3 regions of the Microbacterium sp. 10L49 genome follow, and region 1 is predicted to be linked to each of the others. Evidence: riboswitches for the same ligand, from Rfam matches in the RefSeq annotation. Region 1 holds a riboswitch; each other region holds the start of a gene.

Region 1 (9,483 bases):
GATCATCGACGACGAGCAGCGCCCGCCCCGCGATGACCTCGGAGAGCTCGACGAGCTGCTCCACGATCGCGGCGTCATCGGCGTCCTTGTCGCGCAGCTGCACGATCCGGACACCGCCCGCCACGGCGGCGTCGACCACGGCGGGCACTCCGCGTGCACCGCTCAGCACGGGGTCCGTGACGAGGTAGAGCGCAAGGTCTTCCGCCGTCAGCCTTCGCCGCGAGGCCGCCTCGCGGGTGCCGGCGGGGCGCGGCGCGGTGGCGACGTCTGCGAGCGTCATGCCGTGGCCTCCGCCGTCTCGATCGCCACGGCCTCGACGTGTGCGCGCGCCGCGAGGGACTCCGGCCGGATCGCCGCGAGCGCGTCGAGCAGGGCGACGGCGAAGGATCCGGGACCGTCGGATCGGGAGGCGGCGTCCTCGGCGGCCAGCGTGTAGACGAGGGTGGCCGCGGAGGCGGCGACCAGAGGGCTGTCGCCGGTCTGCCGCGCAGCCCCGAGGAAGGCGGCCATCACCGCGCCCAGCGCGCAGCCGCCCCCTGTGACACGGGTGAGCAGGGCATCGCCGTTCGCGATCCGGATCTCGTGCTCGGCGTCGACGAGGAGGTCGACGGGGCCCGATACGGCCACCGCCCCGCCGGTGCTCCGGGCCAGTTCGCGGGCTGCGCCACCCGCCGCCTCGGTGCCGTCCAGTGCATCCACGCCGCGTCCGCCCAGGCTGCGGCCGGCGAGGGCGAGGATCTCCGACGCGTTGCCGCGGATGAGGGTGGGACGCAGCGCGAGCAGGTCCTGCGCCAGCGCGGTGCGCACCGGCAGCACGCCGACCGCGACCGGATCCAGCACCCACGGCGTCCCCGCCGTGCGCGCACCGCCGACGGCCTCGAGGCTCGCCGAGCGCTGCTCGGGCGTGGGCGTGCCGAGGTTGACCAGGAGCCCGGACGAGATCGCGGCGAACATGCCGGCCTCGCCCGTGATGTCCACCATCGCGGGAGCCGCGCCGAGCGCGAGCAGCACGTTCGCCGTGAAGCCGGTCACGACCGAATTCGTGATGCACTGCACGAGCGGGGGCTCCGCCCACAGCTGCGTGAGAAGGTCCGCGGCGGATTCCACCGTGGACTCGGACGACAATTCCAGACGCGCGTTCATCGCGACATCCCTTCGCTAGTACGACCTAGATCAGGTTCGACGGGTGTGATCTCAGCCGCGGATGCGGCACCCCGTGTCACTGCGGGCCAGTCTAGCCAGGCGCCTTCGCCTCGCACGCCTCGCGCGCGGCGAAGGCGCGGTCAGTCCAGCGGGGACCGCTCTGCGGACCGCTGTCCGTTCACGACCCCGGCCCACGCTGCGGCGGCCGCCCAGAAGACGATCAGCAGCCCGGTCAGGACGAACCCGAGCGCGTTCAGATCGAGCTCGCCCACGGCGCGCGCGAAGCCACTCGGGTGCGGCAGGCTCCGCAGCGCCACCCCCGCGAGCTCGGCGACGCCGATCACGAGCGCCACGACGATCGACACGCCCGTCACCAGCAGGTCGTAGCGCCGCATCGCCCGCTCGCGTCCGGTCGAGCCCCACGAGTATGCGCGCCGCGACATCGCCCCCTGAGCGGAGTCCAGCAGCGACATGCCCGCGGCGAACAGCACCGGGAGGATCAGGATCATCCACCACGGCACGGCACGGGACGCTGCGGAGCCCGCCAGGGCCAGCAGACCGATCTCCGTCGCCGTGTCGAAGCCCAGACCGAACAGCAGCCCCACGACATACATCCGCGACGGCCGGTCGATCACCGCGTCGAGCCGGCCCACCAGCGCCCATGCGGGACCGCCGTGCCGATGATCGCCGGGCCGGCGACGGCGGCGCAGGGCGAGGATGTTCGCCCCCGCGATGACGAGCAGGAAGACGCCCGACACGACCGGACCGATGACTCCCGTCCAGACCTGCAGCGGCGAGCCCGGATCCGAGATTCCCGCGGCGAGCGCGCCGACACCGAACGCCAGCAGCACGCAGAGGACCGAGACGACGCTCGCGTGACCGAGGGAGAACCACAGACCCACGCCTCGCGCCGGACGCCCGCGCCCGAGGAGCTGCCGCGTCGTGTTGTCGATCGCAGCGATGTGGTCGGCGTCGAACGCATGCCGGAGTCCGAGCAGATACGCGGTGACCCCCAGCCCGATGCCGAGCGGAGATCCCGCGGACAGCAGCAGCGCACCCCATCCGAGAACGTGCAGCGCACCGACGACGTACGCGGCCGGGCTAGGCCTCATGGATCAGCTCCTCCCGCAGCGCGCCCCACCCGGTCGCGAGATCGCCGAGATGGGCAGCGTCGACGACCGATCGCACCACCAGCCCACCGCGCTCGGGGCGCAGCACAGCCATCCCGCTCGTGCGCCAGGGGGGATCCTGCTCCGCGGACTCACGCCCGATCAGGACCACGCTGTCGAGCACGCGATCGGAGCCGAGGACCCCGGGGATCGGAGACCGCCCATCCACGTCCAAGTGTTCGATCAGCGCGGGCGTGCCCTGCACGGTGACCCCGGTGCGCGCCCGGATCGCGCCCCCGCGCTCCCCGACACGGCCCAGGACGAGCGTCTCGCGCAGCAGCAGCGCCGCACCGTCGCCGAGTTCCGCGTCCGTGCGACGGTCGACGTCGGCGCCGTCGGCGATGACGAAGGGCTGGCCGTGCCACGTGCAGATCCCGCGGTCGCCGATCTCGATGCGCGCCGTCCACGAGGCGCGTCTGCCCTCACCGTCATAGGCGACGGTGCCGCCGATGTCCTCCAGCTCGAGCGTGCAGTCCGCGCCGACCGAGATGCGCAGGTCGACGGCATCGCCCCCGAGCAGGAGCGCTCCCGCGGCGACGAGCCCGACGCGGGCGTAGCGCGGCCGGCGTTCCAGGATGCGTGCGGCGATCGCACCGGAGCGCAGCACGACGCGGGCACGATCGGCACCGGCTGCGACCTGGACGACCGTGATCGATGCGGTGACGGCGTCCGTCACCGGGATTCCGCGTGCGCGTGCACGTGCACCGCACCGTCATCGTGGCTGTGCACGTACCCGCCGGCCTCGCTGTCGTCGGCGTGGAAATGCGGCGCCATCGGACCCGGATCCTGGGGCTCATGCGCGCCGGAGCGGTACGCGGCGAGCATATCCAGGACCCAGCCCTTGAGCCGCGCCACGGAGTCCGGGTCGGTGCGCGAGAGCGCGAGCACCTCTCTGCCATCCCGGGCGTCCGACGCGTCATGCACCATCTGCGCCACGTCGACGCCGACATACGGGGCGAGGTCGGTCTTGTTCACCACGAGCAGGTCGGCGCGCGCGATCCCCGGCCCGCCCTTGCGCGCGACATCCCCGCCGCCGGCGACGTCGAGCACGAAGATCTGCGCATCCACGAGCGCCGGCGAGAAGGTCGCCGTCAGGTTGTCACCGCCGGACTCGATGATCACGACATCCAGCGGCGCGAAGTCCTGCTCGACGTCCTCGACGGCGAGCAGGTTCGCCGTCACGTCGTCGCGGATCGCCGTGTGCGGGCATGCTCCGGTCTCCACCGCGCGGATCCGGTCCGGATCCAGCACGCCGGCGGAGCGGAGGAAGCGCGCATCCTCATCGGTGTAGATGTCGTTCGTGATCACGGCGAGCGCGATCTCATCCGCGAGAGCGCGGCAGGCCGTTGCGATGAGGGTGGACTTGCCCACCCCGACGGGGCCGGCGATGCCGAGGCGGAGGGCACGGGGAACGAGGGAATCAGGCACGGAACAACCTCCGGTTCGTGAGGGCGTGGGCTTCCGCCCAGCCCTCGGAGTGAGGGGCACTGCCGGCGGGGATGCCGGCGGGATCGGTCAGTTCGGCGACGGCGTCGACGAACTCCTCGACTGCGGTGCACGCAGCGAGGACCCAGCCGACGGGCACCGCGGGGTCGGTTGGGGCGAGCTTGAGCAGAGCCGCTGCGGCGGTCTGCGCGTCCTCGTAGACGAAGACCCGGACCAGGTCACGCGGATCCATGTCGGTCACCGCGGCGATCGCGCCGACGACCACCGGCCTCGGCGGGGCTGTCAGCTCGACGCATGCCCGCACGGCCTCGGCATCGGGCCAGAGCCGTGCAGCCAGGCGCAGGACACCTCGTCCGAGGAGCCGGGACGCCTCACGCTGCGCCGCGCTGGGGGTGCGCGCCGCCCAGTGATCGACGATCTCGTCGAGCCCCGGATCAGACGAGGCGTCACGCAGCCGGTGCCGTGCGACGACCGCCGTCCCGGCTTCCAGGAGGCTCGTGGTCCGCGCCCGCCCGACGAGGTACGCCGGTACCTCCTCCGCGGACATGCCCGCGAGAAGTGCGGGCTCGAGACCGGCCGAATGCGCGTGCCCGCCCGACGGCAGCCGGCCGTCGGCGAGCAGCATCGCGACGGTGAGCGACGCGGGGCGCGTCGACAGGAGTGCCGGAGCGGTCATGATCAGAACATCGCGTACAGCTGGGCGAGCGGAAGCCGATCCACAGGGGCGGGTACCACGGACTCGCCGTCGATCGAGATCGCGAACGTGTCGGGACGGATGTCGATCCGCGGGAGGGCGTCGTTGTTCTTCAGATCCGCCTTCGTGACCGCCCGGGTGCTCCGCACAGCGGCGAGCCGGCGGCGCAGGCCCAGACGCTCCTGGAGACCGTCGGCGAGCGCGGCGGGCGAGACGAACGACACCGACAGGTCGGCGCCGATCGCGTCCAGGAACGCGGGGCGCATCAGGACCGGCTGCGGCGTCGGGATGGACGCGTTCGGATCCCCCAGCGCGCCCCAGACCAGGCCGCCGCCCTTGATGACGACCTCGGGGCGCACGCCGAAGAAGCGCGGATCCCACAGCACGAGATCGGCGAGCTTGCCGACCTCGACGGATCCGACCTCGTGATCGATCCCGTGCCCGATGGCCGGGTTGATCGTGTACTTGGCGACGTATCGCCGGGCCCGCTCGTTGTCGGCGGGCAGGCTCTCGCTCAGCCGCCCGCGACGGTGCTTCATGACGTGCGCGACCTGCCAGGTGCGGGTGATGACCTCGCCGATCCGCCCCATCGCCTGGGCGTCGGAGGACGTGACCGAGAGCGCCCCCATATCGTGCAGGATGTCCTCGGCGGCGATCGTCGTGGCCCGGATCCGGGATTCCGCAAACGCCAGATCCTCCGGCACGGCCGGATTGAGATGGTGGCACACCATGAGCATGTCGAGGTGCTCGGCCACGGTGTTCACGGTGTGCGGCAGCGTCGGGTTGGTCGATCCGGGCAGCACGTTGGGCAGCGACGCGATCGCGAGGATGTCCGGAGCATGACCGCCGCCGGCGCCCTCGACGTGAAACGCATGGATGCCGCGCCCGCCGATGGCGTCGATGGTGGACTGCACATAGCCCGTCTCGTTGAGCGAGTCGGAGTGCAGCGCGACCTGCAGGCCCCACTCCTCGGCGGCCGTCAGCGCCGCGTCGATCGCTGCCGGAGTGGCACCCCAGTCCTCATGGATCTTGTATCCGGCGGCACCGGCGAGCGCCTGCTCGCGCAGCGCCTCCTGGGAGACCGTGCTGCCCTTGCCGAGCAGCAGCACATTGACCGGGAAGCGGTCCAGCGACCGGTGCATCGTCTCGAGGTGCCACGCGCCCGGGGTGACGGTCGTCGCCTTGGATCCCTCGGAGGGGCCGGTCCCGCCGCCGACGATCGTGGTGATCCCCGCTGCGAGAGCTTCGTGGATCTGCGACGGCGAGAGCAGGTGCACGTGCGAGTCGATCCCGCCGGCGGTGAGGATCCTTCCTTCGCCCGAGATCACGTCGGTCGAGGGGCCGATCACGAGATCGGGATGCACGCCATCGGCGATGTCCGGGTTGCCCGAGCGCCCCAGCGCGACGATCCGGCCGTCGCGCAGGCCGACGTCGGCGCGCACGATGCCCCACCAGTCGAGCACGATCGCGTTGGTGATCACGGTGTCCAGCGCGCCCTCGGCCCGGGTGGCGGTCGACTGCGCCATGGATTCGCGGATCGACTTGCCACCCCCGAACACGGCCTCCTCGCCGCCGACAGTGAGATCACGCTCGATCTCGATCCACAGATCGGTGTCGCCGAGGCGCACCTGATCGCCCGCGGTGGGGCCGTAGATGGACGCATAGCGCTCGCGGTCCAGACGCATCAGGCCCCCCTCCCCGTCTCGGCGTCGAGCGCCGGTTCGTCCGTGTTCCCCCGTTGCAGACCTGGCACTCGGCGCATCCCCGCGAGGGCGACGATCGCCAGTTCGCGAGACGCCCCCGGCTCGAACCGCTGCGACGTGCCCGACGGGATGTCCAGTCGGAAGCCATGCGCCGCGGCACGGTCGAAAGCGAGGGCGGTGTTGACGTCCGGCAGGTGCACGTGGGAGCCGACCTGGATGGGACGATCGCCGGTGTTCAGGAACACCAGGCTCTTCGCCGCATCCGCCGAGCTGCGCGCGTTCAGTTCGATCGATCCCGGCACGATGCGGTATGCGCCGGGCGCCTCTGCGGGCACGGACTGTTCCTCCGACCGCGCGGCGAGCGGCTCCTGAATCGGGTGGTGCACCGTCACCAGCTTGCGCCCATCCGGGAACGTGGCCTCGATCTGCACGTCGTGCAGCATCGTCGCGACCCCGGGCAGAACGTCGTCGGCGGTCAGCACCTCGCGCCCCTGCTGCATGAGATCTTCGACGAGTGCTCCCTCGCGCGCCCGCTCGATCACCCATGTGCTGAGCAGCGCCACGGTCTCCGGGTAGTTGAGCCGCACTCCGCGCGCCAGGCGGTCCCTCGCCACCATGCCCGCGACGGCGAGCAGGAGCTTCTCGGTCTCAGCCGGACTCACGTGCATGCAGGGCCTCCGATGTCAGGGAACATCGAGACTCTAAGCCTCCCGGGGTATCGGCTCGAGGTCGAACGTGTTTCCGCGGTGTTACGGATTCGGCCCGGTTCCCGGTCCCTCCGCCGGCGCGCCCGTCACTTGCGGTCCGTCTGGTCCTCGCCCGAGTCGGTCGGCTTCGAGTTGCGCTCGAATTCGCGCTCCCAATCGCGCAGCTCATCGCGGCCGACCAGTGAGTCCAGTGAGACTTGGAAATGAAGGGCTTTGCGAGCATTCACCTGCTTGACGTTGTCCAGCGCCTGCTGGGACACGGCATCCAGGGCCTCCTGCACCTCCTGGATCCGCTCGTCCGGGTCCTCCCACAGCTGCGGATTCTGCAAGATGTCCAGCAGGTAGTCGCGATCCAGCGCCGCAACCAGGCGGCCGAGCTTGTCGGTGTACTCGACCTCGGCGAGACCGCGCTGATCATCCGCGGCTCTCGCATCCAGCCGTGGGAACAGCTGCGACACGGTGCCGACGAGGGAGCCGATCGTGGTCGCCGTCCGCGCGGCGATCGCGTCCCCGGCGCCCAGTCGCGCATAGTCCTGCTGCAGGGCGCTCAATCGGGTGAGCCTGTCATTGACGGACGACGGGATCGCGGCGGGTTCCGCTCGGCGTTCGCGGCGTCGACGCAGCACGGTGATCGCCGTCACGATTCCCGCAGCGACGAGGGCTGCGACGATCCCCACAGGCAGCAACCATGCCACCGCCGGGCCCGCGGCTCCCGGGGTCGATTCGCTTTCCGGCACCGACGCCTCGATTCGCTGCACCGCCGCGGTGAGCGCGTTCGCGGTGTTCCCGTTCGCGCTGCCCTCCGCCTCGTTCGCGATCGACATCGCCTCATCCTTCGGGATCGTGCGCGACGTGGCCTGCAGGTCGGTGCCCATCGCGACCACGAGGGATCCATAGTGCGTTCCGTCGAAGAGCTTGTTGAGCAGGTACGTCGTGTACGGCGCCGAGTCCAAGTGCGCCTGGTCGGGCAGCACGACCACCGCGATGGAGCCGTCGGACGGCACCAGTTTCGCCAGCTGCGTCTGCAGTCCGCTCGCATTCGCGACATCCGGCGAGACGTAGACGGCCCCCTGCTGCAGATGGCTCGCAGCGTCGTCCAACCAGCCGCCGGACGGATCCGCGGCCGCTCCGGCGCCCGTGTGCTCGGTCATGCGCGCCTCACTAGAAGTTGTTGATCACCGAGGCGAACACGAGATCGATGCGCTGCGGATCCGAGGCGTCGAACATCTGCCCGCCGGTCGCCTCGGCGATCCGCTTCAGGGCGGTCTTGTCCGCGTCCGCGCCGTACGCGATCGCGAACACGCGCACCAGGGACTGGTCACCGCCCTCCTTCGCGTCCTTGCCGAGCTGCGCCACCAGAGAGTCCAGCGAGGTGTCGGAGTCGGTGTCCTGACCATCGGAGAGCAGCACGATCGCATTGATGCGGCCGGGTTCGGCGCGCGCGCTCATCGCCTTGTACGCCGTGAGCACGGCGTCGTACAACGGCGTGCCGGCGCGGTGCGCGTAATGCAGATCGTTGAGGGAGCCGCTCAACGACTCCCGGTCGGAGCCGAGCGGCGAGATGTCGCGCACGGCGAGCACGTTCTTACCGGCCGACGACTGCACCTCCGTGGTGAACGCCCACACCCCCACCTCGTCCGTGCCGCGGAAATGCTGCAGGTTCTGCTGCGCGCCGTCGATCGCGCCGTCCAGACGACTTCTTCCATCGCCGATCGAGTCGTCCATGGATCCGGAGATGTCGATGAGCTCCATCACCGAGGACGGCTTTCGCACCTGTGCCCACTGGTCCAGAGCCGCAGAGATCGTGCTCACGTCCGGCTTGGGCAGCGAGATAGCGGGCTGGGCAGGATCGATGCCGTTCTGCCTCGTGAACAGGTCGCCGAGGTCGGCCTTCTCGTCCAGCGGGCGGAAGCCGTAGGCCGGCAGCAGCTTCTGCGCCGCGGGTGTCTGCAGGAACGCGGCGAACGCCGTCCCCGCCGCGCGCTGGGCGTCGGTGACCCAGTCCGCTCCGAGCACGGTGATCGGGTCGTCGGACCACAGCGATCCACCGGACGGGTAGATCGCCACGAGCTTGTCCTTGGGCGGGGTGAGCTTCTCCCCCGGCTGCACGGTGTGCGAGTCGGGGTTTCCCAGGTTGTAGTTGATCAGCGAGGTCTCCTCCAGCGCCACGGCCGAGACGTAACCCGAGCCCTTCGCACCGTGCTGCGTCTCGTCGTACAGGCGGGACAGCACATTGCCGGTGGTGTCGCCGTAGTGGATCACGCACTCCTCGAACACCCGGGAGAAGTCGGCGGCGGCGTCCACGTCCGCGGGTGTCAGGTCGCTCGACTTCCCGCTCGCGGCGTAGGCCTGCATCAGGATCGTGGAGAGACCGGTCGTGGACGTGTTCGGGTTGGTCTTGGAGATCTTGAAGGATCCCCAGATCGGCTTGCCGACGCTGCCCCAGCCATCCGGGTTCTTGCACAGGTTCGCGAGATCGGCGATGCCCAGCTTCTTGTCCGGCCAGCCCAGCGCCTTGGCCATCGTCTCCGGCATGCCGAACACGATCGGCGTGCGCGCGAACGACGCCGGCTCTCCCACGAGAGAGGCCGAGGACGCCGCAGCGACGCGATCGGTCCACA
Region 2 (9,483 bases), on a different contig from region 1:
GGTCGGCCTACCCGCGCACCCTCGACTTCGCCGCATTCCGCGAGATCGCCGACGAGGTGGGCGCGCTGCTCTGGGTGGACATGGCGCACTTCGCCGGACTCGTCGCTGCGGGCCTGCACCCGAACCCGGTGCCGCACGCGCACGTCGTCTCCTCGACGGTGCACAAGACCATCGGCGGCCCCCGCTCGGGCTTCATCCTCACGAACGACGCCGACATCGCCAAGAAGATCAACTCCGCTGTCTTCCCGGGCCAGCAGGGCGGCCCGCTCATGCACGTGATCGCCGCGAAGGCGACCGCGTTCAAGATCGCCGGCACCCCGGAGTTCAAGGAGCGCCAGGAGCGCGTGCTGCGGGGCGCGGCGATCATCGCCGACCGCCTCTCGCAGCAGGATGTGAAGGACGCGGGCATCGCTGTCCGCTCCGGCGGAACCGACGTGCACCTCGTGCTGGTCGACCTGCGCGACGCCGAGATCGACGGCAAGCAGGCCGAGGATCTGCTGCACGACATCCACATCACGGTGAACCGCAACGCCGTCCCGAACGACCCGCGTCCGCCGATGGTCACCTCGGGCCTGCGCATCGGCACGCCCGCGCTCGCGACCCGCGGCTTCGGCGACGCCGAGTTCACCGAGGTCGCCGACGTGATCGCGCTCGCGCTGCAGCCGGGCGCCGACGTCGAGTCGCTGCGCGCCCGCGTGGACGCGCTCGCCGGCGCCTTCCCGCTCTACCCGGACCTCGTGCAGTGACGGCTCGGATCCTCGACGGCAAGGCGGCCTCGGCCGAGATCAAGGCGGAGCTGGCCGAGCGGGTCGCCGCGCTCGCGGAGCGCGGCATCGTTCCCGGCATCGGCACGGTGCTGGTCGGGGCCGACCCGGCCTCGCAGCTGTACGTGGGGATGAAGCACAAGCAGTCCGAGGCGATCGGGATGAACTCGATCCAGCGCGAGCTGCCCGCCGACGCCACGCAGGCCGAGGTCGAGGCCGTCATCGATGAGCTCAACGCGGATCCGTCCTGCCACGGCTACATCGTGCAGCTGCCCCTGCCGAAGCACCTCGACACCGACGCGATCCTGGAGCGGATCGACCCGGCCAAGGACGCCGACGGGCTGCACCCGACGAACCTCGGCCGGCTCGTGCTCAACGTGAACGCGCCCATCCGCACGCCACTGCCGTGCACGCCGCGCGGCGTGATCGAGCTGCTGCTGCGCAACGACTACGACCTCAAGGGCAAGCATGTGGTGGTCGTCGGCCGTGGCGTCACGATCGGGCGTCCGATGGGGCTGCTGCTCACGCGTCGCGACATCAACGCCACCGTCACCCAGGTGCACACGGGCACGCCGGACATGTCGCCGTACCTGCGCGAGGCGGACGTGATCGTCGCGGGCGCCGGAGTCAAGCACCTCATCCGGGCGGAAGACGTCAAGCCGGGCGCCGCGGTGCTCGACGTGGGCGTGACGCGCGAGACGGATCCGGAGACCGGCAAGAACAAGGTCTACGGAGACGTGGAGCCCGCGGTCGCCGAGGTGGCCGGCTGGATCTCGCCGAACCCCGGCGGGGTCGGCCCGATGACGGTCGCCCTGCTCATGACGAACGTGGTCGAGGCGGCGGAGCGCGCCGCGGGCTGAGCGCCCCGGCGCACGCGCACCGACGACGAACGGGCGGATCCGACGACAGGTCGGATCCGCCCGTTCCGTCTGCGGGTCGCGGGCTCAGCCGAGCTCGTCGAGCATGCGGCGCTGCTCGGGCGTGAGGCCGTCCTGGAGCTCCTCGCGTGCCGCCGCGGTCGCCTGGGAGGACGCGGCGGAGGGAGCCGAAGCCGTCTCGGACGCGGATGCGGAGCGGGATCCGGCGATCTTCGCCCCGGCGGCGTCATACAGCTCGCCGGTCTTGCGTGTCAGTGCATCGTCGACCTGGTCGTAGACCACCCAGCCGACCAGAAGGATCAGCGGCGGCAGGATCCAGCCCCAGACGTTGCCTGCGCGCACGCCGCTGAGCCAGACGGTGAGCAGCCAGATGACGAACTCGACCACGAATACGGCCAGGTACTGCACGACCTTGGTGCCGCCGGCGGACATCGACGACGCGACCCTCTGCAGCAGCGGCTTGAGGAAGAGTGCCGCCAGGGTCAGGATCACCGATGCCCAGAGCGCATGCAGGCCGACTCTGGCGGGTGTCAGCCACCCGATGACGAGCAGCACGACCACGTTGAAGACGTAGAGCGATGCGAACCGCACGATCAGATTCCTCATGCGTCCAGACTGTCACGGAATCGGGTCCGGGGCCCGCTGCCCTGGTCGGATGGGCAGGGGTGGGGCGGATGCCCGGCTCTGCTCAGCCGGTTTCGGGCGGCCCGGCCCGGCCGGCTCGGCGCGAGTGCGTCAGCGCCCCGGGTGCACCGCGGCGATCGTGTCGAGCACGGACGCGTAGACGGCGTCGGCGTCGATCCACGGCGGTGCGACGCCGGCCAGTTCGAGACTGACCGCACCGTGCACCTGCGCCCATACCGCGAGAGTGCTGCGCAGATCGACCCCCTCATCGACACGGCCGACCCCCGTGAGCGTGCGTGCGAGGGGAAGGAGGGCGTCCAGCTCCGGATCCGGGTCCGGACCGCTGCCGCCGTCCGTCGCGCCGTGGGCGGCCCCGGCGATCGCGCCGCTGAACATGAGCCGGTAGCGATCGGGGTGCTGCAGCGCCCAGGCCCGATACGCCTCGCCGAGGGCTCGCAGGCCGCCGGCCTCTGCTTCGTGCTGCGCCTGCGCGAACGACGCGAACGAGTCCGCGATCACGGCGGTGATCAGGTCCGCCTTGCTGCCGAACAGGGTGTAGACGGCGGAGGTCGAGGTCTCTGCGCTGAGCGCCGCCTCGCGCACGGAGAAGCGCTCAGGCCCGTCGCGGTCGATCATCGCCGAGGCGACCTCGATGAGCCGGGAACGCAGGTTCGCATCGTGGGTGATGGGTCTTGCCATGGACGCGACTCTACCGTAACGTCGTTCTGTAACGACGTTCTATAACAACGTTCGAAAGGAGCGATGATGGGTCGGCAGGTCTTTCCCGGCCGGTACACGGCCGTCGTGGATCGCAGTGACATCACGGTCTTCGTGATCGGGATGCGTGCGAACAAGTGGTGGCAGCTGGGCCGCGTGCAGCGCGTGGCGCGGCAGATGCCGAAGATGCTCCGCCATCTCGCGCAGCATCCGGAGACAGGCATGCTCGGCTGCGAGAGCTGGCTGGGCCGCACGACGATCCTGCTCTCGTACTGGGAGAGCCCGGAGCACCTGCAGTGCTTCGCCGCGGATCGCGACGCGCCGCACCTGCAGCCCTGGCGCGACTTCATGCGCACGCTGCTCGGATCCGGCAGTGTCGGCGTCTGGCACGAGACCTACCAGGTGCCGGCGGGGGAGATGGAGGCGATCTATGCCGACATGCCGCTCTTCGGGCTCGCCGCAGCCACGGCCCACGGGCCCGTCGGTGCGGGGAGGAACACAGCGCGTCAGCGGCTCGGCCGCTGACGGCGTCGCCCTCGGCGGCTCAGGGGGTTCCCGGCAGGCCGAGGACCCGCATCGCGAACCAGAGCAGGCCGAACAGGAGCACCACGGCGGTGACGGCGATGCCCAGCACGGTCGCCGTGCGGGGCATGCGGCGGCGCAGCAGCAGGAGCGGCGGGAAGACCACGAGGATGACGGCCAGCTGCACCGCCTCGATGCCCAGGTTGAACACGAGCAGCGACCACAGCAGCGTCCAGGACCACGGCTCGTCGATCTTCAGCGCGGTCGCGAAGCCGAGCCCGTGCACGAGGCCGAAACCGAACACGATCCCGAGTCGCACGAGCGAGGCCGAGCGGGACGGCGGCGGCGTCGGCTCGCCTCGTCGTCGCGCCGCGCGTCGGAGCCGCTCCTCCCAGAGATGCCAGCCCGCGACGGCGGCGATCGACAGCGCGATGGCGGGCTCGACCAGATTCGCACCGATGTGCACGAGCCCGAGCGCGGCGAGCAGCAACGTGATCGAGTGCGCGAGGGTGAAGCAGGTCGCGGCGAGGACCACGTCGCGCAGCCGGCGCGAGCTGATGATGAGCGCGATGAGGAACAGGATGTGGTCGATCCCGGTCAGCAGGTGCTCGGCGCCGAGCAGGAAGAACTCGGCGAAGCGCGCGGTCCAGGGCTGCGCCGTCGAGAACTGCGGGTGCGCGGCGTCGAGGGCGGCGCTGCCGCTGCGGCCGTCGATCGCGTACGTCACGATCGTCTTGGTGTCCCTGACCATGCCCTCGGCGTCGGGGAACAGCGTGCTGTGCACGACCAACGCGCCGCCGTGGCCGGCCGCGCACGCATAGCGGATCCCGAAACGGGCGTAATCGGTCGCGTCCCTGGTGTGGAACACCGCGGGGCCGTCAGGATGCGGTGCACAGACCGAGCCGCCGTCGACCGCAACGGTGAATCGTTTCGTGGTGTACGCGAGGATGGCGGCGGCGTGGTCGGCGAGCACCTGGTTCTCCGCGCCCGGCCGAGGGTGCTCGATGGCAGTGGCGAAGAGCGCGGGGTCGTCCTGCGCCTTGGCGGCGGACGCGCTGAGCAGCTCGTACTGGAGGTCGAACTCGACTCGGACATCGCTCGGGCCGGTCGCGGTGAGGTCGGCATACGCGACCGTGGTCACATGCGCCCAGGCCGGGCCGGCGGACAGCAGCAGCGCGGCGACGGCGACGGCGAGGGCCACCGCGACGCGCGAGGCCGAACGCATCTCCGGGTGCTTCGCAGCGCCCGGATCAGGCCTGCGGGGCCTGCCCGAGCTGCGACTCGATGCCCGCGATCCGGGCGTACTCGTCGAAGCGGAACGTGGCGCTGCCGCTCGCATCGCTGACGACCGCCGCCGAGTACGCCTCATCGGCCCACTGCATGTTCCAGCCGGCGAGCCGGGCCAGATCCCACACGGAGGAGCGCGCGTCGGAGAGCGTCAGCTCGGACAGGATCCGAGGCAGGGCGACGACGGCGTCGGCGACCGTGAGCGGCGGAAGGGCTGCGTCCAGCAGGAACACGGCGCGCGTGCCGCTGCCGACCGGGGCGGAGTAGTACGGCGAGCGTCCGGTGATCTCCTCGGCGATCGCGCCGACCTGATGCGCGACGCCGGCGATCCAGCCGTCCAGGTCCGCGTCGATCTCGGCCGGGAACGGCAGCTCCGGATTGGACAGCGCATCGATCGAATAGGTCGTGCCGTAGTCGCGGAGGCCGGCGACGGACGGATCGGATCCGCCCTGCGGGTGCGCCCAGGCCCACATCAGCGAACGGGGTCCCGGGGCGATCGTGGCGACGAGCGATGCCCGCGCGACGAGCTGGCGGCTCGGATCGGTCTCCGACGTGAAGGTGAGGGTGCCCGCTGCAAGGTCGACGTCCCAGCGGTGCTCGCCCAGGGCGGCGGTCGCGGTGACCAGCTGGTCCTGGCGGAGGGCGGCGAACAGCGCGGCGCGGTCGGCGAGGGGCGCGAGGGCGGGGAACGTCATGCCCTCATCCTGCCGCGCAGGCCTATGAATGCGCCAGTCGCGCCGTCACGGAGGCGGCATCGGTGCATCACCGTCGTCACGACCCCCTAGGGTGGAGGGGTCCGCGGGAGCCCAGAGGGGCTGAGAGGGCCACGTGCCGACCGCTGAACCTGATACGGGTCATACCGTCGTAGGAAAGGGCACAGCCATGCGCATCATCGTCGTCGGCGCCGGGATCATCGGCCTCGCCAGCGCTTCCGAACTGCTTCGACGCGGGCACGAGGTGACCGTGTTCGACCCTGCCCCGGCGGCGGGGGCGAGCCGCGCCGCCGCCGGGATGCTCGCTCCGACCACCGAGCTCGCCTGGGGTCAGGACGCCCTGCATCCGCTGCTGGCAGAGGCGGCGGCGCGGTACCCGGCCTTCGTCGCCGCCCTCGAGGAGCGCACCGGGCTCGGCACAGGCCACCGCCGCACCGCCACACTGGCGGTCGGCGTCGACGCCGCTGACCGGGCGACGCTCGCCGAACTCGCCACGCTGCGCGGAGGCGCCGTGCGGAGGATCACCGGATCGGAGGCGCGGGAGCTCGAGCCCGCGTTCGCCCCCGCCGTGTCCGGGGGACTGCTCGTCTCCGAGGATCATCAGGTCGACCCGCGCCTGGTCACTGCCGCGCTGCTCGCCGAGCTCGGCTCGCGGGTGCGCCTGGACGCGGTGGCCGCCGTCGAACGCGAGCCCGGCTCCGGACGTGCGACCGGGATCCGGTCGGCATCCGGCGAACGCGCGGTTGCCGACGAGGTGCTCGTGGCCGCCGGCCTGGGTGCGACGCTGATCGACGGAGTGCCGCGGCTGCCGCTGCGGCCCGTATGGGGTGACATCCTGCGCCTGCGGGTGCCGGATGCGATCCGCCCGCTGCTCACGCACACGGTCCGCGGACTGGTCCGGGGCTCCGCCGTGTACCTCGTGCCGCGCGAGGACGGCGAGCTCGTGCTCGGCGCCACCGTGCGCGAGGGCGGCGTCGAGGGCGTGCAGGCCGGTGGAGTGCTCGCGCTGCTGCGCGACGCGGAGCGGATCCTGCCCGGCATCGCGGAGTGCGAGGTCGTCGAGGTGCTCGCCCGGGCTCGCCCCGGCAGCCCCGACGCCGTGCCGCTGCTCGGCCGTGTCGCGCCCGGGCTGGTCGTCGCCACCGGGTTCGACCGGCATGGCGTGCTGCTGACGCCGTTGGCCGCTGAGCTCGGTGCGGACCTGGTCGAAGGGCGAGATGTCGCCCCGGCCTTCTCGGCGGCGCTGGATCCGTTCCGCTTCGGCGGCACCGGCGTGGCGGATGCCACCGTCGCCTCTGCTCTCAGCGTCGCCTGAACACCTCGTCCGTCGTGCGCCCGGACCTCGCCGTGCACTCGGCGCCCCGCGCCGGTGCCGGCGTCGCCGGTGCCTCTGCAGGTCCCCTCCCGCGTATCCCGCATCCTCCGAAGAAAGGCCGATGATGACCGACACCTCCATTGCCCCCACGATCCGGCTGAACGGCGCCCCGCGTGCCGTCGCGGCCGGATCGTCTCTGCTCGACCTGGTGGCGCAGGTCACCGGGCGCGAGCTCCGCGCCGACGGCACGCGCGCCGACGGCGGACGCCTCGGCGTCGCCGCGGCGATCGCCGGCTCCGTCGTGCCGCGCACCGGCTGGTCCGTGCGCACTCTCGCCGATGGCGACGAGGTCGAGGTCGTCACCGCGGTGCAGGGCGGCTGACCGTCATGACCGCGATCGACACCACCCGCGCGCGTCCCGACCTCGCTGCGGACCTGCCCGCGGAGACGGATCCGTTCCTCGTCGCGGGGGAGCGGTTCTCCTCCCGTCTCATCATGGGGACGGGAGGCGCGACCAGCCTCGCACTGCTGGAGCAGGCGCTCCTGGCCTCGGGCACCGAGATCACCACCGTCGCGATCCGCCGGTTCTCCCCGGAGGGACGCGACTCCGTGTTCGCGCTGCTGGAGCGGCTGGGCGTGCGCGCCCTGCCGAACACCGCCGGCTGCTACACCGCCCGCGACGCCGTGCTGACCGCGCAGCTGGCCCGCGACGCGCTCGAGACCGATTGGGTCAAGCTCGAGGTGATCGCCGACGAGGAGACGCTGCTGCCGGATCCGGTGGAGCTGTTCCGGGCCGCGGAGGAGCTCACCGCCGATGGTTTCCGCGTGTTCGCCTACACGAACGACGACCCCGCACTGGCTCGCCGTCTGGAGGACGTGGGCGTCGCCGCGGTGATGCCCGCCGGGTCGCCGATCGGCAGCGGTCTGGGCATCCTGAATCCGCACAACATCGCGACGATCGTGGACCGCGCGGGGGTGCCGATCGTGCTCGACGCCGGGGTCGGCACCGCGTCGGACGCCGCGCTGGCCATGGAGCTCGGCGTGGACGCGGTGCTGCTCGCGAGCGCCGTCACCCGCGCGCACGACCCCGCGGCGATGGCGAGGGCGATGCGCGCCGCCGTCGAGGCGGGGCGGCTGGCGCGCGCGGCGGGGCGGATCCCGAAGCGACCGCTCGCCCTCGCCTCGTCGGGCGGCGAGGGGCTCATCGCACGCCGCCCGTCGGAGGCGGACCTGTGACGCCGGCCGCCGTCGGCGCCGCCGTCGCGGACGATGTGGTCGGGTCGGCTGATGCGGTTGGGCCGGCTGCGCTGCCACCCCTGGTGGAGCCAGGCCCCGAATTGCCTCCGGCGCGGGCCGCGCGGTTCGCCCGGCACCTCGCCCTCCCGGGGGTCGGCGTGGAAGGGCAGCGCCGCATCGCCGCCGCCCGCGTGCTGGTGATCGGCGCCGGCGGATTGGGCGCCCCCGCGATCCAGTACCTCGCCGCGGCCGGCATCGGCCGGATCACCGTGGTCGACGACGACCGGGTGGAGCGCACGAACCTGCAGCGACAGGTGCTGCACACCGAGAGCGATGTCGGTCGTCCCAAGGCCGAATCGGTGCGGGAAGCCGTGGCGGCTCGGGACGCCGTGGTGCAGGTGGTCGCACGGGTCGAACGGCTCGGTCCGGACAATGTGCTCGCGCTCTTCGCGGCGCACGATCTCGTGCTCGACGGCAGCGACAACTTCGCCACCCGGTACCTCTGCAACGACGCGGCGGAGTTCACCGGCACCCCCGTGGTGTGGGCCGGGATCCTGCGCTTCGCCGGCCAGATGAGCGTGTTCTGGCCCGGTCGCGGGCCGATGCTCCGGGATCTGTTCCCCGAGCTTCCCGATGACGAGTCCCTCGACTGCGCGACCGGAGGCGTGTTCGGCGCGCTCTGCGGCGTGGTCGGATCGGCGATGGCCGTGGAGGCCCTCAAGCTCGTCTGCGGGATCGGCGAGCCGCTCGTCGGACGGCTCGCCCGGTACGACGCGCTCACTGCGAGATGGGACGAGCTGCGTTTCGCGGCGGATCCGGACCGCCCGCGGGTGACCGGGCTCGAGGCGGTCGCAGATGCGTGTCGCGCGGCGGCGGCGCTGCCGGAGGATCGCCTCGAGGACATCTCCGCGGGCGAGGTGGGCGTGCGCCTGCGCGCCGGGGCGGGCGGTCTCGTCGTGGTCGACGTGCGCACGTCCACGGAGCGGGCGGCGGCGTCGATCCCGGGATCCGTGCACGTGCCGCTCGACCGTATCCTCGCCGACGGCTGGCCTGCGCTCGCCGCGGGGCTGGGCGAGGCCGCCGCGGACGGACGCGACATCGTCGTCACCTGTCAGTCCGGGATCCGCTCGGCCCGTGCGATCGATGCGCTGCGAGCGACCGCCCCAGAGGACACCCCGCTGCGCAACCTCGCCGGCGGCATGGCGGCCTGGGGCGTGCAGACGGCCGGACCGGGGGAGGAGCCGTGGCCCGCTCAGTCCGCGGCGCCCTGAGCGGGCCCCAGCCTGGCAGGTTCCCCTTCCCGTTTCAAAGCGCGCAAATGGTTCCACATCGGGCTCGGATGGAGCCATTTGCGCGCTTTGAAACGGATCGGGTCAGTAGCTGGCGGCGGGGCCCGCCTCCGGGGCCGGGAGGAAGCGGGTCGCGAG
Region 3 (9,483 bases), on a different contig from region 1:
TGCTGCTCGGTGTGCTGGTGTTCCAGTTCGCGAGTGCGTATGCCTCGCTGTCCCTGCCGCGCCTCAACGCCGACATCATCGACAAGGGCGTCGCCAACGCCGACACCGCCTACATCTGGTCGCACGGCGGGTTCATGCTCGCCGTCTCGCTCGGGCAGATCATCGCCTCCGTGATCGCGACCTACTTCGCCGCGCGCGCGGCGATGAGCATGGGTCGCGACCTCCGCGCCGACGTGTTCGCCCGCGTCAGCGGCTTCTCCGAGCGCGAGGTCTCGCAGTTCGGCGCCGGATCGCTGATCACCCGCAACACGAACGACGTGCAGCAGGTGCAGATGCTGGCGATGATGGGCTCGACGATGTTCGTGACCGCGCCGTTGCTCGCGATCGGCGGCATCATCTACGCCCTGCAGACCAGCCTCCAGCTGAGCTGGGTCATCGCCATCTCCGTGCCCGCCCTGCTGATCGTGGCCGGCATCATCATCGGCCGCATGGTCCCGCTGTTCCGCAGCTACCAGGGCAAGCTCGACAACGTCAACCGGATCATGCGTGAGCAGCTCACCGGCGTGCGCGTCGTGCGCGCGTTCGTGCGCGAGCGCATCGAGGAGGAGCGCTTCCGCGGCGCCAACACCGACATCATGGTCGTCGGCCGCAACGTCGGCTCGCTGTTCGTGCTGCTCTTCCCGCTGTTCATGCTGATCATGAACGTGACGATCGTGGGCGTGATCTGGTTCGGCGGCGTCGAGGTGAACAACGGCACGGTCGAGGTCGGCACGTTGTTCGCTTTCATGCAGTACGTCGGCCAGATCATGTTCGGCATCATCATGTCCAGCTTCATGGCGATGATGATCCCGCGCGCCGCGGTGTCCGCAGAGCGCGTCGGCGAGGTGCTCGACGCCGAGCAGAGCATGACGCGACCGGAGAACGGCGTGACGTCGTTCCCGGTGCCGGGATCCGTTGCCTTCGACGACGTCTCCTTCACGTACCCGGGCGCCGAGTCGCCGGTGCTGCACGGGATCAGCTTCGCGGCGGAGCCCGGTGAGACCGTCGCGATCGTCGGATCCACCGGCGCGGGCAAGACCACGCTGATCTCGCTGATCCCTCGACTGTTCGACGTCACGGGGGGCGCCGCCGTCGTCGGCGGCACCGACGTGCGCAAGGCCGATGTCGACGCGTTGTGGAAGAGCATCGGACTCGTGCCGCAGCGCCCGTTCCTGTTCAGCGGGACGATCGCGTCCAACCTGCGCTACGGGCGTGAGGAGGCGACCGACGAGGAACTGTGGGCCGCGCTCGAGATCGCGCAGGCGAAGGACTTCGTCTCGGAGATGCCCGACGGGCTGGACTCGACCATCGCCCAGGGCGGAACGAACGTGTCCGGCGGTCAGCGCCAGCGGCTCGCGATCGCTCGCGCGATCATCCACCAGCCCGAGATCCTCGTCTTCGACGACTCGTTCTCGGCGCTCGACCTGACCACCGACGCCCGGCTGCGCCAGGCGCTGTGGCGCGAGCTGCCGCACGTGACCAAGATCGTGGTCGCGCAGCGCGTCTCGACCATCACCGATGCCGACCGCATCGTCGTGCTGGAGGGCGGGACGATGGTGGCCGCGGGCACGCACGAGCAACTGCTCGAGACGAGCGACACCTATAGAGAGATCGTCGAGTCGCAGCTGGGGGTGGACGCATGAGCCCTTCGACAAGCTCAGGGACCGAGGGCGTGGACAAGAAGGCCGCACGCGCCGAGCGCATGGCGCAACGCCGGGCGAAGTACGCCGGCGGATCGACGGCGACCGTCGAGATGACCGACGCCGAGAAGCTGGAGGCCGAGCAGGCCGAGAAGGCGCGCCAGCAGGGCGGCGGGATGTTCGACGGGCCCGCCCCGGGCAAGGCGAACCAGTTCGGCCCGAGCTTCAAGCGGATGATCGGGCTGCTCAAGCCCAGCGCCGTATGGTTCGTGCTGGTCTCGATCTTCGGAGCGCTCGGCGTCGTGCTCGCCGTGGCCGCACCGAAGGTGCTCGGCAACGCGACCAACATCATCTACGAGGGCTTCACCTCTCTGCAGCTCGCCAAACCGCAGAACGGCTTCCCCGGCTTCCCGGAGGGCATGTCCCAGGCGCAGGTGGTCGAGCAGCTGCGCGCCGCGAAGCAGAACCAGTTCGCGGACATGGTGGCCGCGTTCGGGCCGTTCAAGGTCGGCGACGGGATCGACTTCGAGCAGTTGCGCTGGGTGATCACCGCGGTGCTCGCGATCTACGTCGGATCCGCTCTGCTGAGCTGGATCCAGGGGTACGTCATCAACGTCATCATGGTGCGCACGATGTGGCGCCTGCGTGAGGATGTCGAGGCGAAGATCAACCGCCTGCCGCTGTCGTACTTCGACAAGGTGCAGCGCGGAGAGCTGATCTCCCGCGTCACGAACGACATCGACAACATCACGCAGACCATGCAGCAATCGCTGTCCGGCGCGCTCACGTCGGTGCTCACCGTGGTCGGCGTCCTGATCATGATGTTCTCGATCTCCTGGCAGCTGGCCCTCGTCGCCCTCGTGGCGCTGCCGCTCATGGCCGTGATCTTCGGCGTCATCGGACCGCGTTCGCAGAAGGCGTTCGGGATCCAGTGGAAGAAGGTCGGCCGTCTGAACGCGCGCGTCGAGGAGGCCTTCTCCGGCCACGCGCTGGTCAAGGTGTTCGGCCGCGAGAAGGACGCGCTGGACAAGTTCCAGGTCGAGAACGAGGAGCTCTACCAGGCCGCGTTCAAGGCCCAGTTCCTGTCCGGGCTGATGATGCCGGCCATGACCTTCATCGGCAGCCTGACCTACGTCGGCCTCGCCGTGCTCGGCGGCCTCATGGTCGCCAGCGGCCAACTGCGGCTCGGCGACGTGCAGGCGTTCATCCAGTACTCGCAGCAGTTCACCCAGCCGCTCAGCGAGCTGGGCGGCATGGCGGCGGTCGTGCAGTCCGGCACGGCCTCGGCCGAGCGCGTGTTCGAGCTGCTGGATGCGGAGGAGCAGGATCCCGACACCGAGGACGCACCGACCGTCACCGACGGCAAGGGCGTCATCGAGTTCGAGCACGTCGCGTTCTCGTACACCGAGGATCGCCCGCTCATCACGGATCTGTCGTTCCAGGTGGAGCCGGGTCAGACGGTCGCGATCGTCGGCCCGACCGGCGCGGGCAAGACCACACTGGTGAACCTCATCATGCGGTTCTACGAGCTGAGCGGCGGTCGGATCCTGCTCGATGGGCAGGACATCGCCCAGATGGAGCGTTCCGACCTGCGCTCCCGCACCGGCATGGTGCTGCAGGATCCGTGGCTGTTCGCGGGCACGATCCGGGAGAACATCCGCTACGGACGCTCGACCGCGACCGATGACGAGGTCATCGACGCCGCCAAGGCGACATATGTCGACCGCTTCGTGCACGCCCTCCCCGAGGGTTATGAGACGAAGCTCGACGAGGACGCCTCGAACGTCTCGGCCGGTGAGCGTCAGCTGATCACGATCGCGCGCGCGTTCGTCGCACAGCCGTCGATCCTCATCCTGGACGAGGCCACGTCGGCCGTCGACACCCGCACCGAGCTGCTGCTGCAGCACGCGATGGCGGCGCTGCGGCATGGGCGCACGTCGTTCGTGATCGCGCACCGTCTGTCCACGATCCGCGACGCCGACCTCATCCTGGTGATGGAGCACGGCGACATCGTGGAGAAGGGCACGCACGAGGAGCTCATCGCGGCCGAGGGCGCGTACTGGCGGCTGTACCAGTCGCAGTTCGAGCAGGCCGCGAGCGACACCGATGCGGACGAGGCTCTCGTCACCGGAACCGTCACGGTGCCGACGGACGGATCCGTCGCGTCGGTCCCTGAGCTTGTCGAAGGGGCCGAGGCCGGCGGGGCCGTCGTCGCCGGGGCGGGGACCGCTCCTGTCGCGGTGGCCGAGCGGGTCATCGAATCGGCCGAGCGGCCGGACGGCCCGTCGATCGAGTTCGGCGACGACAGAGCCTGACCCGTCCCCCTCGATGAGAGCGCCGTCGTCCTGTTCGCTGGGCGGCGGCGCTTTCGCGTTGCCGGATTGCGCCGTACATTGTGCGCCGTGCACCGGGGTTGGCGTCGGGGCCGGGGTCAGCGGCCCGGACGGGTGCTGCCGAAGTCGCAGTCGAAGTCGCAGCCGAAGTTGCAGTCGAAGTCGCAGTCGAGGGCGGATTCGGGGTCGCGGCGGGGCGCGGCCGTAGTCTCAGCCGTCGCAGCGGCGGGGCCGTGCCCCCGTGTGTTCAGGTCGCACTTTCTGCTCTGCCAAGGCCGGTTTCAGAGCAGAAAGTGCGACCTGAGCGGATCCAGTGCGACCTGAGCGGATCCAACGCGACCCGGACCGACCGGCTGCGACAGGGTCGTACTCGCCCGACGACCGTTGCCGGTCGGATCCGGGATCCCTACTTCGTGAGTCCGAGCAGCTCGAGGGGATGGGTGAGGCGCCACCAGAGGCTGGGGCCGTGCAGGGCGGTGCGCAGTTCCAACGGCACCGAGGCGGAATCCAGGGGACCCTTCAGGCTGAGCGTTCCCGCCTTCTCGCCGGCCTTCCACTGGTCACCGAGCGAGAACTTGGTGGTCGAGGTGGCCGAGGCGCCGTTCCACAGCACGACCCGGCCGTCTTCGGCCGCGACGACCTGGGTGGTCTCGCCCCACGCCGTGTCGACGGTGCCCAGCGTCGCACCCTTGCCGACGGTCTGCGGCTGGTCCTTCAGCGCCGCCTCGATGCCGGCGTACAGGGCTCGTGAGGCATCGACCCGGCCCTGATCGCTGTCCTGCCCGAGGGCGGCGACGTAGATTCGCACGATGATGTCGCTGTCGGAGACGTCCTTGGCCGAGAGCAGGTTGTAGCGGGTGTCGTCCCCGTCGCCGATCGTCCCGGTCTTGATGCCGACGATGCCGGCGTCGTCGATGAGGCCGTTGGTGTTCTTCACGCTGCCCGCGCCGGGCAGTTCGACGCTCTTCTGCTTCACGATCCCGGCGATCACCGGGTTCTTCTCGGCGATCTGGCCGAGCTGGATGAGCGCGCGCGGGGTTGCGACGTTGCCGAAGTCGAAACCGGAGGGCGTGACGACCGTGATGTCGCCGAGGTCGTGCTGGCTCAGCCATTGGTTGGCGGCGGCGGCGTAGTTCTCCTCCGTACCCCAGACCTCGCGGGCGAGCCGGTCGGCGTAGTTGTTCGCGGAGCCGAGCAGGATCCCCTCGTAGAGCTGGTACTGGGTGAGGGATCCGTCCACAGGCACGTCGAGCGCGGACTGATCCTGCCTCAGGTAGCTCAGGTAGTCGTCGCTGTCGGCCTGGGTGAATGCGAACGACGGACCCTGCTCGCCGGGCTTGAGCGGAAGCTTGTCGAGCGAGACGAGCACGGTCACCAGCTTCGTGATGCTGGCCATCGGCACCTGCTGCTCGGCCGAGGCGATCGTGCCGATGCCCTCGACGCCCACGGCGGCGCTGCCCGTGGCAGGCCAGGCCGCAGCCGCCGCAGGGGCGGCGGCCGGCTGGAACTCGACCGCGGAGGCGACGGGCTGCACGGCGTTCAGCGGCCAGAGCGCGGTCGTGGCGCCGTACGCCACGATCACGGCGAGCACTCCGACGAACGGCAGCAGCACGCCGGGCCGGACGAGGGTTCGGTGCGGGGCGTCGTCGAGCAATGACCGGGAGGGAGCCGTCGCGGCGGCCGTACCGGCGCCCACCCGGGCCACGTCCACCCAGGTGAGAGCGGCGGTCGGGGTACGGTCGGGGCCGCGGACGAGCCCTGCGGAGGGCAGCGGTCGCACGGGGGCGACGGGGCTCCGGTCGGCATCAGTGCCCGCGGCTGCCTGTGGCACGGAGGCTGGTTCGGTAACGGCGGTCCGACCTGCGCCGATGGCGGGGACGAGGGGCGTCGGCTCGACGATCGGATCCTCCGGCAGCGCGACGGGCGCCGACTCCGACGGTGCGGTCGGTGCCGACAGGGCGGGCGGTGCGATCTCGATGGCCGGATCCTTCTCGGCGACCGCCGACTCGGAGGTCGCAGCCGACCTGGATGGGGCCGCATCCGTCGCTCCTCCGAACAGCGATGCGGAGGGGGTCGACTCGGGTGCGGGGAACAGCGGTGCGGCGGGAGGGACGTCCTGCGCGGGGAACAGCGACGCGGATCCGCTCCGCTCCGGCGTCGTCGAGAACAGTCCAGCCGGCTCGACCGCGGTCTCGTCGATCTCCGTTTCGGTGCCCTCTGCATCGAGTGCGTCGGCGTCGACGATCTCCGGATCGACCTGGGCGGCCCCCGGACCGTCGTCATTGTTCACCCCCCTACCGTATCGGGCGCCCCTGTCAACAGCGGGTATCCTGCGCGTTTATCCTGCGCGTTCGGGCGGTCCGGGAGGCCGGGGCGATCACGACGCGGTCAGGGCGATCCGCCCGCTCGAGACCGCCGCAGGATGACCCTCCGCGGGAACCGAGGGCATCCGGCGACAGCGCAGGGGATGGGCTGCGTCGCACCACGACGAGGCGGTCGCCGCCGGTTCCTCACGGCGCTAGAATGGGCGGATCACCACGGGAGTCCGGCGAGCCGGGCTGAGAGGGAGCGAATCGCGCTTCGACCGTCGAACCTGATCCGGATCATGCCGGCGCAGGGAGGAGTTTCCATGATGCACACATCCGTCCGCGCGTCCGAGACGAACGCAGACAGCACGCAGAGCCGGGGCCCCGGCCGTCCGGGACTCTGGCGCTGGCGCGTCGTCGACATCGTCGTCGCCAGCGTGATCGCCGTCGCATGTGCCGGCGTCTTCCTGCTGTGGGACATCGTCCACGTGGGGCCGAGCGCCCTGCTCACCCCGCTGCTTCCCGGCCTGCAGGAGCTGCTCGCAGGTCCGTGGCTGCTCGCCGGAGTGCTCGGCGGTCTCATCATCCGCAAGCCCGGTGCGGCGCTGTACACCGAGCTCGTCGCCGCGGTGATCGAGTCGCTCGTCGGCAACCAGTGGGGCCCGCTGACGATCGTGTCGGGGCTCGTGCAGGGCCTCGGCGCCGAACTCGTGTTCCTGGTCTTCCTGTACGCCTCGTGGCGGCTGCCCGTCGCGCTGCTCGCGGGAGCCGCCGCCGGTCTCGCCTGCGGCATCAACGACCTGATCCTGTGGTACCCCGGATCCGGGACCCTGTTCATCACGGTCGCGCTGATCTCCGCCACGGTGTCGGGCCTGATCGTCGCGGGCCTCGGCGGGTGGCTCATCACGCGGGGCCTCGCCGCGACGGGCGCCCTCAGCCGCTTCGCCTCCGGGCGTTCCGCGGCTGCGCGGGTGTGAGCGCGGCACGGCCAGGAACGCCCGCGCGGCTCGAAGCGCACGGCTGGGGCTGGCGCTACGCCACCCGGCGTCGCTGGGCGATCCGTCACGCCTCCGTCCAGATCGAGCCGGGGGAGCGCGTGCTGCTGCTCGGCGCTTCCGGATCGGGCAAGTCGACCCTCCTGCAGGGCCTCGGCGGCGTGCTCGGCGGCGCCGACGAGGGCGAGGCCGAGGGAGCGCTGCTCGTCGACGGGGTCCCGGCGGACCGCGCCCGCGGCAGGGTGGGAATGGTGCTTCAGGATCCGGACACGCAGACGATCCTGGCTCGCGCGGGCGACGACGTCGCCTTCGGGTGCGAGAACCTCGGAGTTCCGCGGGCGGAGATCTGGCTGCGTGTGGACGCAGCCCTCGCCGCCGTTGGGCTGGACCTGCCCCTCGATCGGCCGACCTCGGCGCTGTCCGGCGGGCAGAAGCAGCGGCTCGCGCTCGCCGGCGTGCTCGCGATGCGTCCGGGGGCGATCCTGCTCGATGAGCCGACGGCGAACCTGGATCCCGCCGGCGTCGCCGAGGTGCGTCGCGCGGTCGGCTCGGCGCTGGACGCCACCGGGGCGACCCTGGTGGTGATCGAGCATCGCATCGACGTGTGGATCGACCTCGTCGATCGCGTGATCGTGCTCGGCACGACAGACGACACGACGGTCGTGATCGCCGACGGCGACCCGCGCGCCGTGCTGGAGGAGCGTGCCGACGAGCTCGCCGCGATGGGCGTGTGGGTGCCGGGCATCGACGTCGCGGCGCGGGCCAGAGCGCTGGTCCGCGCGCCGTCGCCGTCACCGGAGGCGCCCACCGGACCCGTCTCCGGACTGCCATGCCGTGGTCCGGGTCGCGCGGCCGGCGAGCGCGGCGCGGGCGGCGACGGCGGCGAGGAACTGCTCCGCGCCGACGGTCTCGTGGTCGGCCGCACGAAGGGGATCCCGGTCGCCGGACCGTTCGACCTCGTGGTCCGCGCCGGCGAGGTGCTCGGGATCACGGGTCCGAACGGCGCAGGCAAGTCCACGCTCGGGCTCACCCTCGCCGGTCTCATCCCGCCCCAGCGCGGACGGGTGCGCGCCACTGCGGCCCTGCACGCGGACGCCTCGGGGACGGATCCGTTCTCGTGGTCGTCGCGGGAACTGCTCACGCGCATCGGCACCGTGCTGCAGAGCCCCGAGCATCAGCTGCTGGCGAGCACGGTGCGCGACGAGCTCTCGATCGGGCCCCGCGCGCTGCGCCTGCCCGATGCCGAGATCGAGGCCCGCGTGACCGAGCTTCTGGGAAGGCTCCGCCTGGACGCGCTCGCGGCGGCGAACCCGTACACGCTCTCCGGCGGTGAGAAGCGCCGGCTGACGGTCGCTGCGGCCCTCGCCACCAGGCCCCGTGTGCTGGTGCTCGACGAGCCCACGTTCGGGCAGGACGCCCGCACCTGGGCGGAGCTGGTCGCGATCATTGCCGAGGTGCGCGACGCGGGCACCGCGGTGATCGCGATCTCGCACGACGAGGACGTGCTGCGGGCTCTGGGTGCGCGGCGGCTGGAGGTCGGCGCATGACGCTGGCCCTGTCCGACATCCGTGCGGTCCGCCCCGGACCGATCGCGCCGCGCAGCGCGCTGGCGAAGCTCGCCGCCGCGCTGCTGATCACGCTGCCGCTGATCCTCTCGGTCGACGCCCTCTCCGCGCTCACCGCTCTGGTGCTCTCGATCCCGCTGCTGCTCTGGTGCGGTCTCAGCGCGCGCGAGTTCTGGCTGCGCACCGCGGTGCTCTGGATCGCGGCGCCGCTCAGCGCCGTGACCATCGCGCTGTACGGCCAGGCGAGCGGAGCCGTGCTGTTCGACTGGTTCGTGGTGCACGTCACCGAGGGGTCGCTCACACTCGCCCTGGCGACGGGCCTGCGGGTGCTCGCGATCGGGCTCCCCGCGGTGGCCTTGTTCGCGACGGTGGATCCGACGGACCTGGCGGACGGCCTCGCGCAACGCCTGCGGCTGCCGGCCCGCTTCGTGATCGGCGCGCTGGCCGGCATGCGCATGCTCGGCCTGCTCGCCGAGGACTGGCGTTCGCTCGCGCTGGCCCGGCGGGCACGCGGCGTCGCGGATCAGGGCCGGATCCGACGGGGGATCGGCATGGCGTTCGCGCTTTTCGTGCTGGCGGTGCGGCGCGGATCCTCACTCGCCACG

Evidence for each region. A riboswitch is a leader RNA that binds a small molecule or an ion and turns the genes downstream of it on or off. The one in region 1 is predicted to bind thiamine pyrophosphate.
Region 2: it holds a riboswitch for thiamine pyrophosphate, as region 1 does, so the genes downstream of both, thiO (glycine oxidase ThiO) here and thiM (hydroxyethylthiazole kinase) in region 1, are expected to answer to the same signal.
Region 3: it holds a riboswitch for thiamine pyrophosphate, as region 1 does, so the genes downstream of both, AC1DCT_RS09080 (ECF transporter S component) here and thiM (hydroxyethylthiazole kinase) in region 1, are expected to answer to the same signal.

What each region holds. Positions count from the first base shown of each region.
Region 1 is NZ_JBFTIW010000002.1:9,519-19,001, forward strand. Features, by position in the region: gene AC1DCT_RS04650 (bifunctional hydroxymethylpyrimidine kinase/phosphomethylpyrimidine kinase) at 1-280, opposite strand, end outside; gene thiM (hydroxyethylthiazole kinase) at 277-1,143, opposite strand; TPP riboswitch at 1,134-1,227, opposite strand; gene AC1DCT_RS04660 (HoxN/HupN/NixA family nickel/cobalt transporter) at 1,284-2,255, opposite strand; gene AC1DCT_RS04665 (urease accessory protein UreD) at 2,245-2,988, opposite strand; gene ureG (urease accessory protein UreG) at 2,985-3,740, opposite strand; gene AC1DCT_RS04675 (urease accessory protein UreF) at 3,733-4,434, opposite strand; gene AC1DCT_RS04680 (urease subunit alpha) at 4,437-6,137, opposite strand; gene AC1DCT_RS04685 (urease subunit gamma) at 6,137-6,823, opposite strand; gene AC1DCT_RS04690 (hypothetical protein) at 6,949-8,013, opposite strand; gene AC1DCT_RS04695 (substrate-binding and vWA domain-containing protein) at 8,024-9,483, opposite strand, start outside.
Region 2 is NZ_JBFTIW010000004.1:555,967-565,449, forward strand. Features, by position in the region: gene glyA (serine hydroxymethyltransferase) at 1-746, shown strand, start outside; gene AC1DCT_RS15580 (bifunctional methylenetetrahydrofolate dehydrogenase/methenyltetrahydrofolate cyclohydrolase) at 743-1,624, shown strand; gene AC1DCT_RS15585 (hypothetical protein) at 1,709-2,248, opposite strand; gene AC1DCT_RS15590 (TetR/AcrR family transcriptional regulator) at 2,378-2,965, opposite strand; gene AC1DCT_RS15595 (DUF4188 domain-containing protein) at 3,029-3,508, shown strand; gene AC1DCT_RS15600 (HupE/UreJ family protein) at 3,528-4,730, opposite strand; gene AC1DCT_RS15605 (DUF6882 domain-containing protein) at 4,756-5,487, opposite strand; TPP riboswitch at 5,581-5,681, shown strand; gene thiO (glycine oxidase ThiO) at 5,675-6,820, shown strand; gene thiS (sulfur carrier protein ThiS) at 6,942-7,202, shown strand; gene AC1DCT_RS15620 (thiazole synthase) at 7,316-8,056, shown strand; gene AC1DCT_RS15625 (ThiF family adenylyltransferase) at 8,053-9,327, shown strand; gene AC1DCT_RS15630 (HpcH/HpaI aldolase family protein) at 9,430-9,483, opposite strand, start outside.
Region 3 is NZ_JBFTIW010000003.1:246,552-256,034, reverse strand. Features, by position in the region: gene AC1DCT_RS09095 (ABC transporter ATP-binding protein) at 1-1,682, shown strand, start outside; gene AC1DCT_RS09090 (ABC transporter ATP-binding protein) at 1,793-3,994, shown strand; gene AC1DCT_RS09085 (D-alanyl-D-alanine carboxypeptidase family protein) at 4,419-6,302, opposite strand; TPP riboswitch at 6,540-6,649, shown strand; gene AC1DCT_RS09080 (ECF transporter S component) at 6,645-7,295, shown strand; gene AC1DCT_RS09075 (ABC transporter ATP-binding protein) at 7,292-8,860, shown strand; gene AC1DCT_RS09070 (energy-coupling factor transporter transmembrane component T family protein) at 8,857-9,483, shown strand, end outside.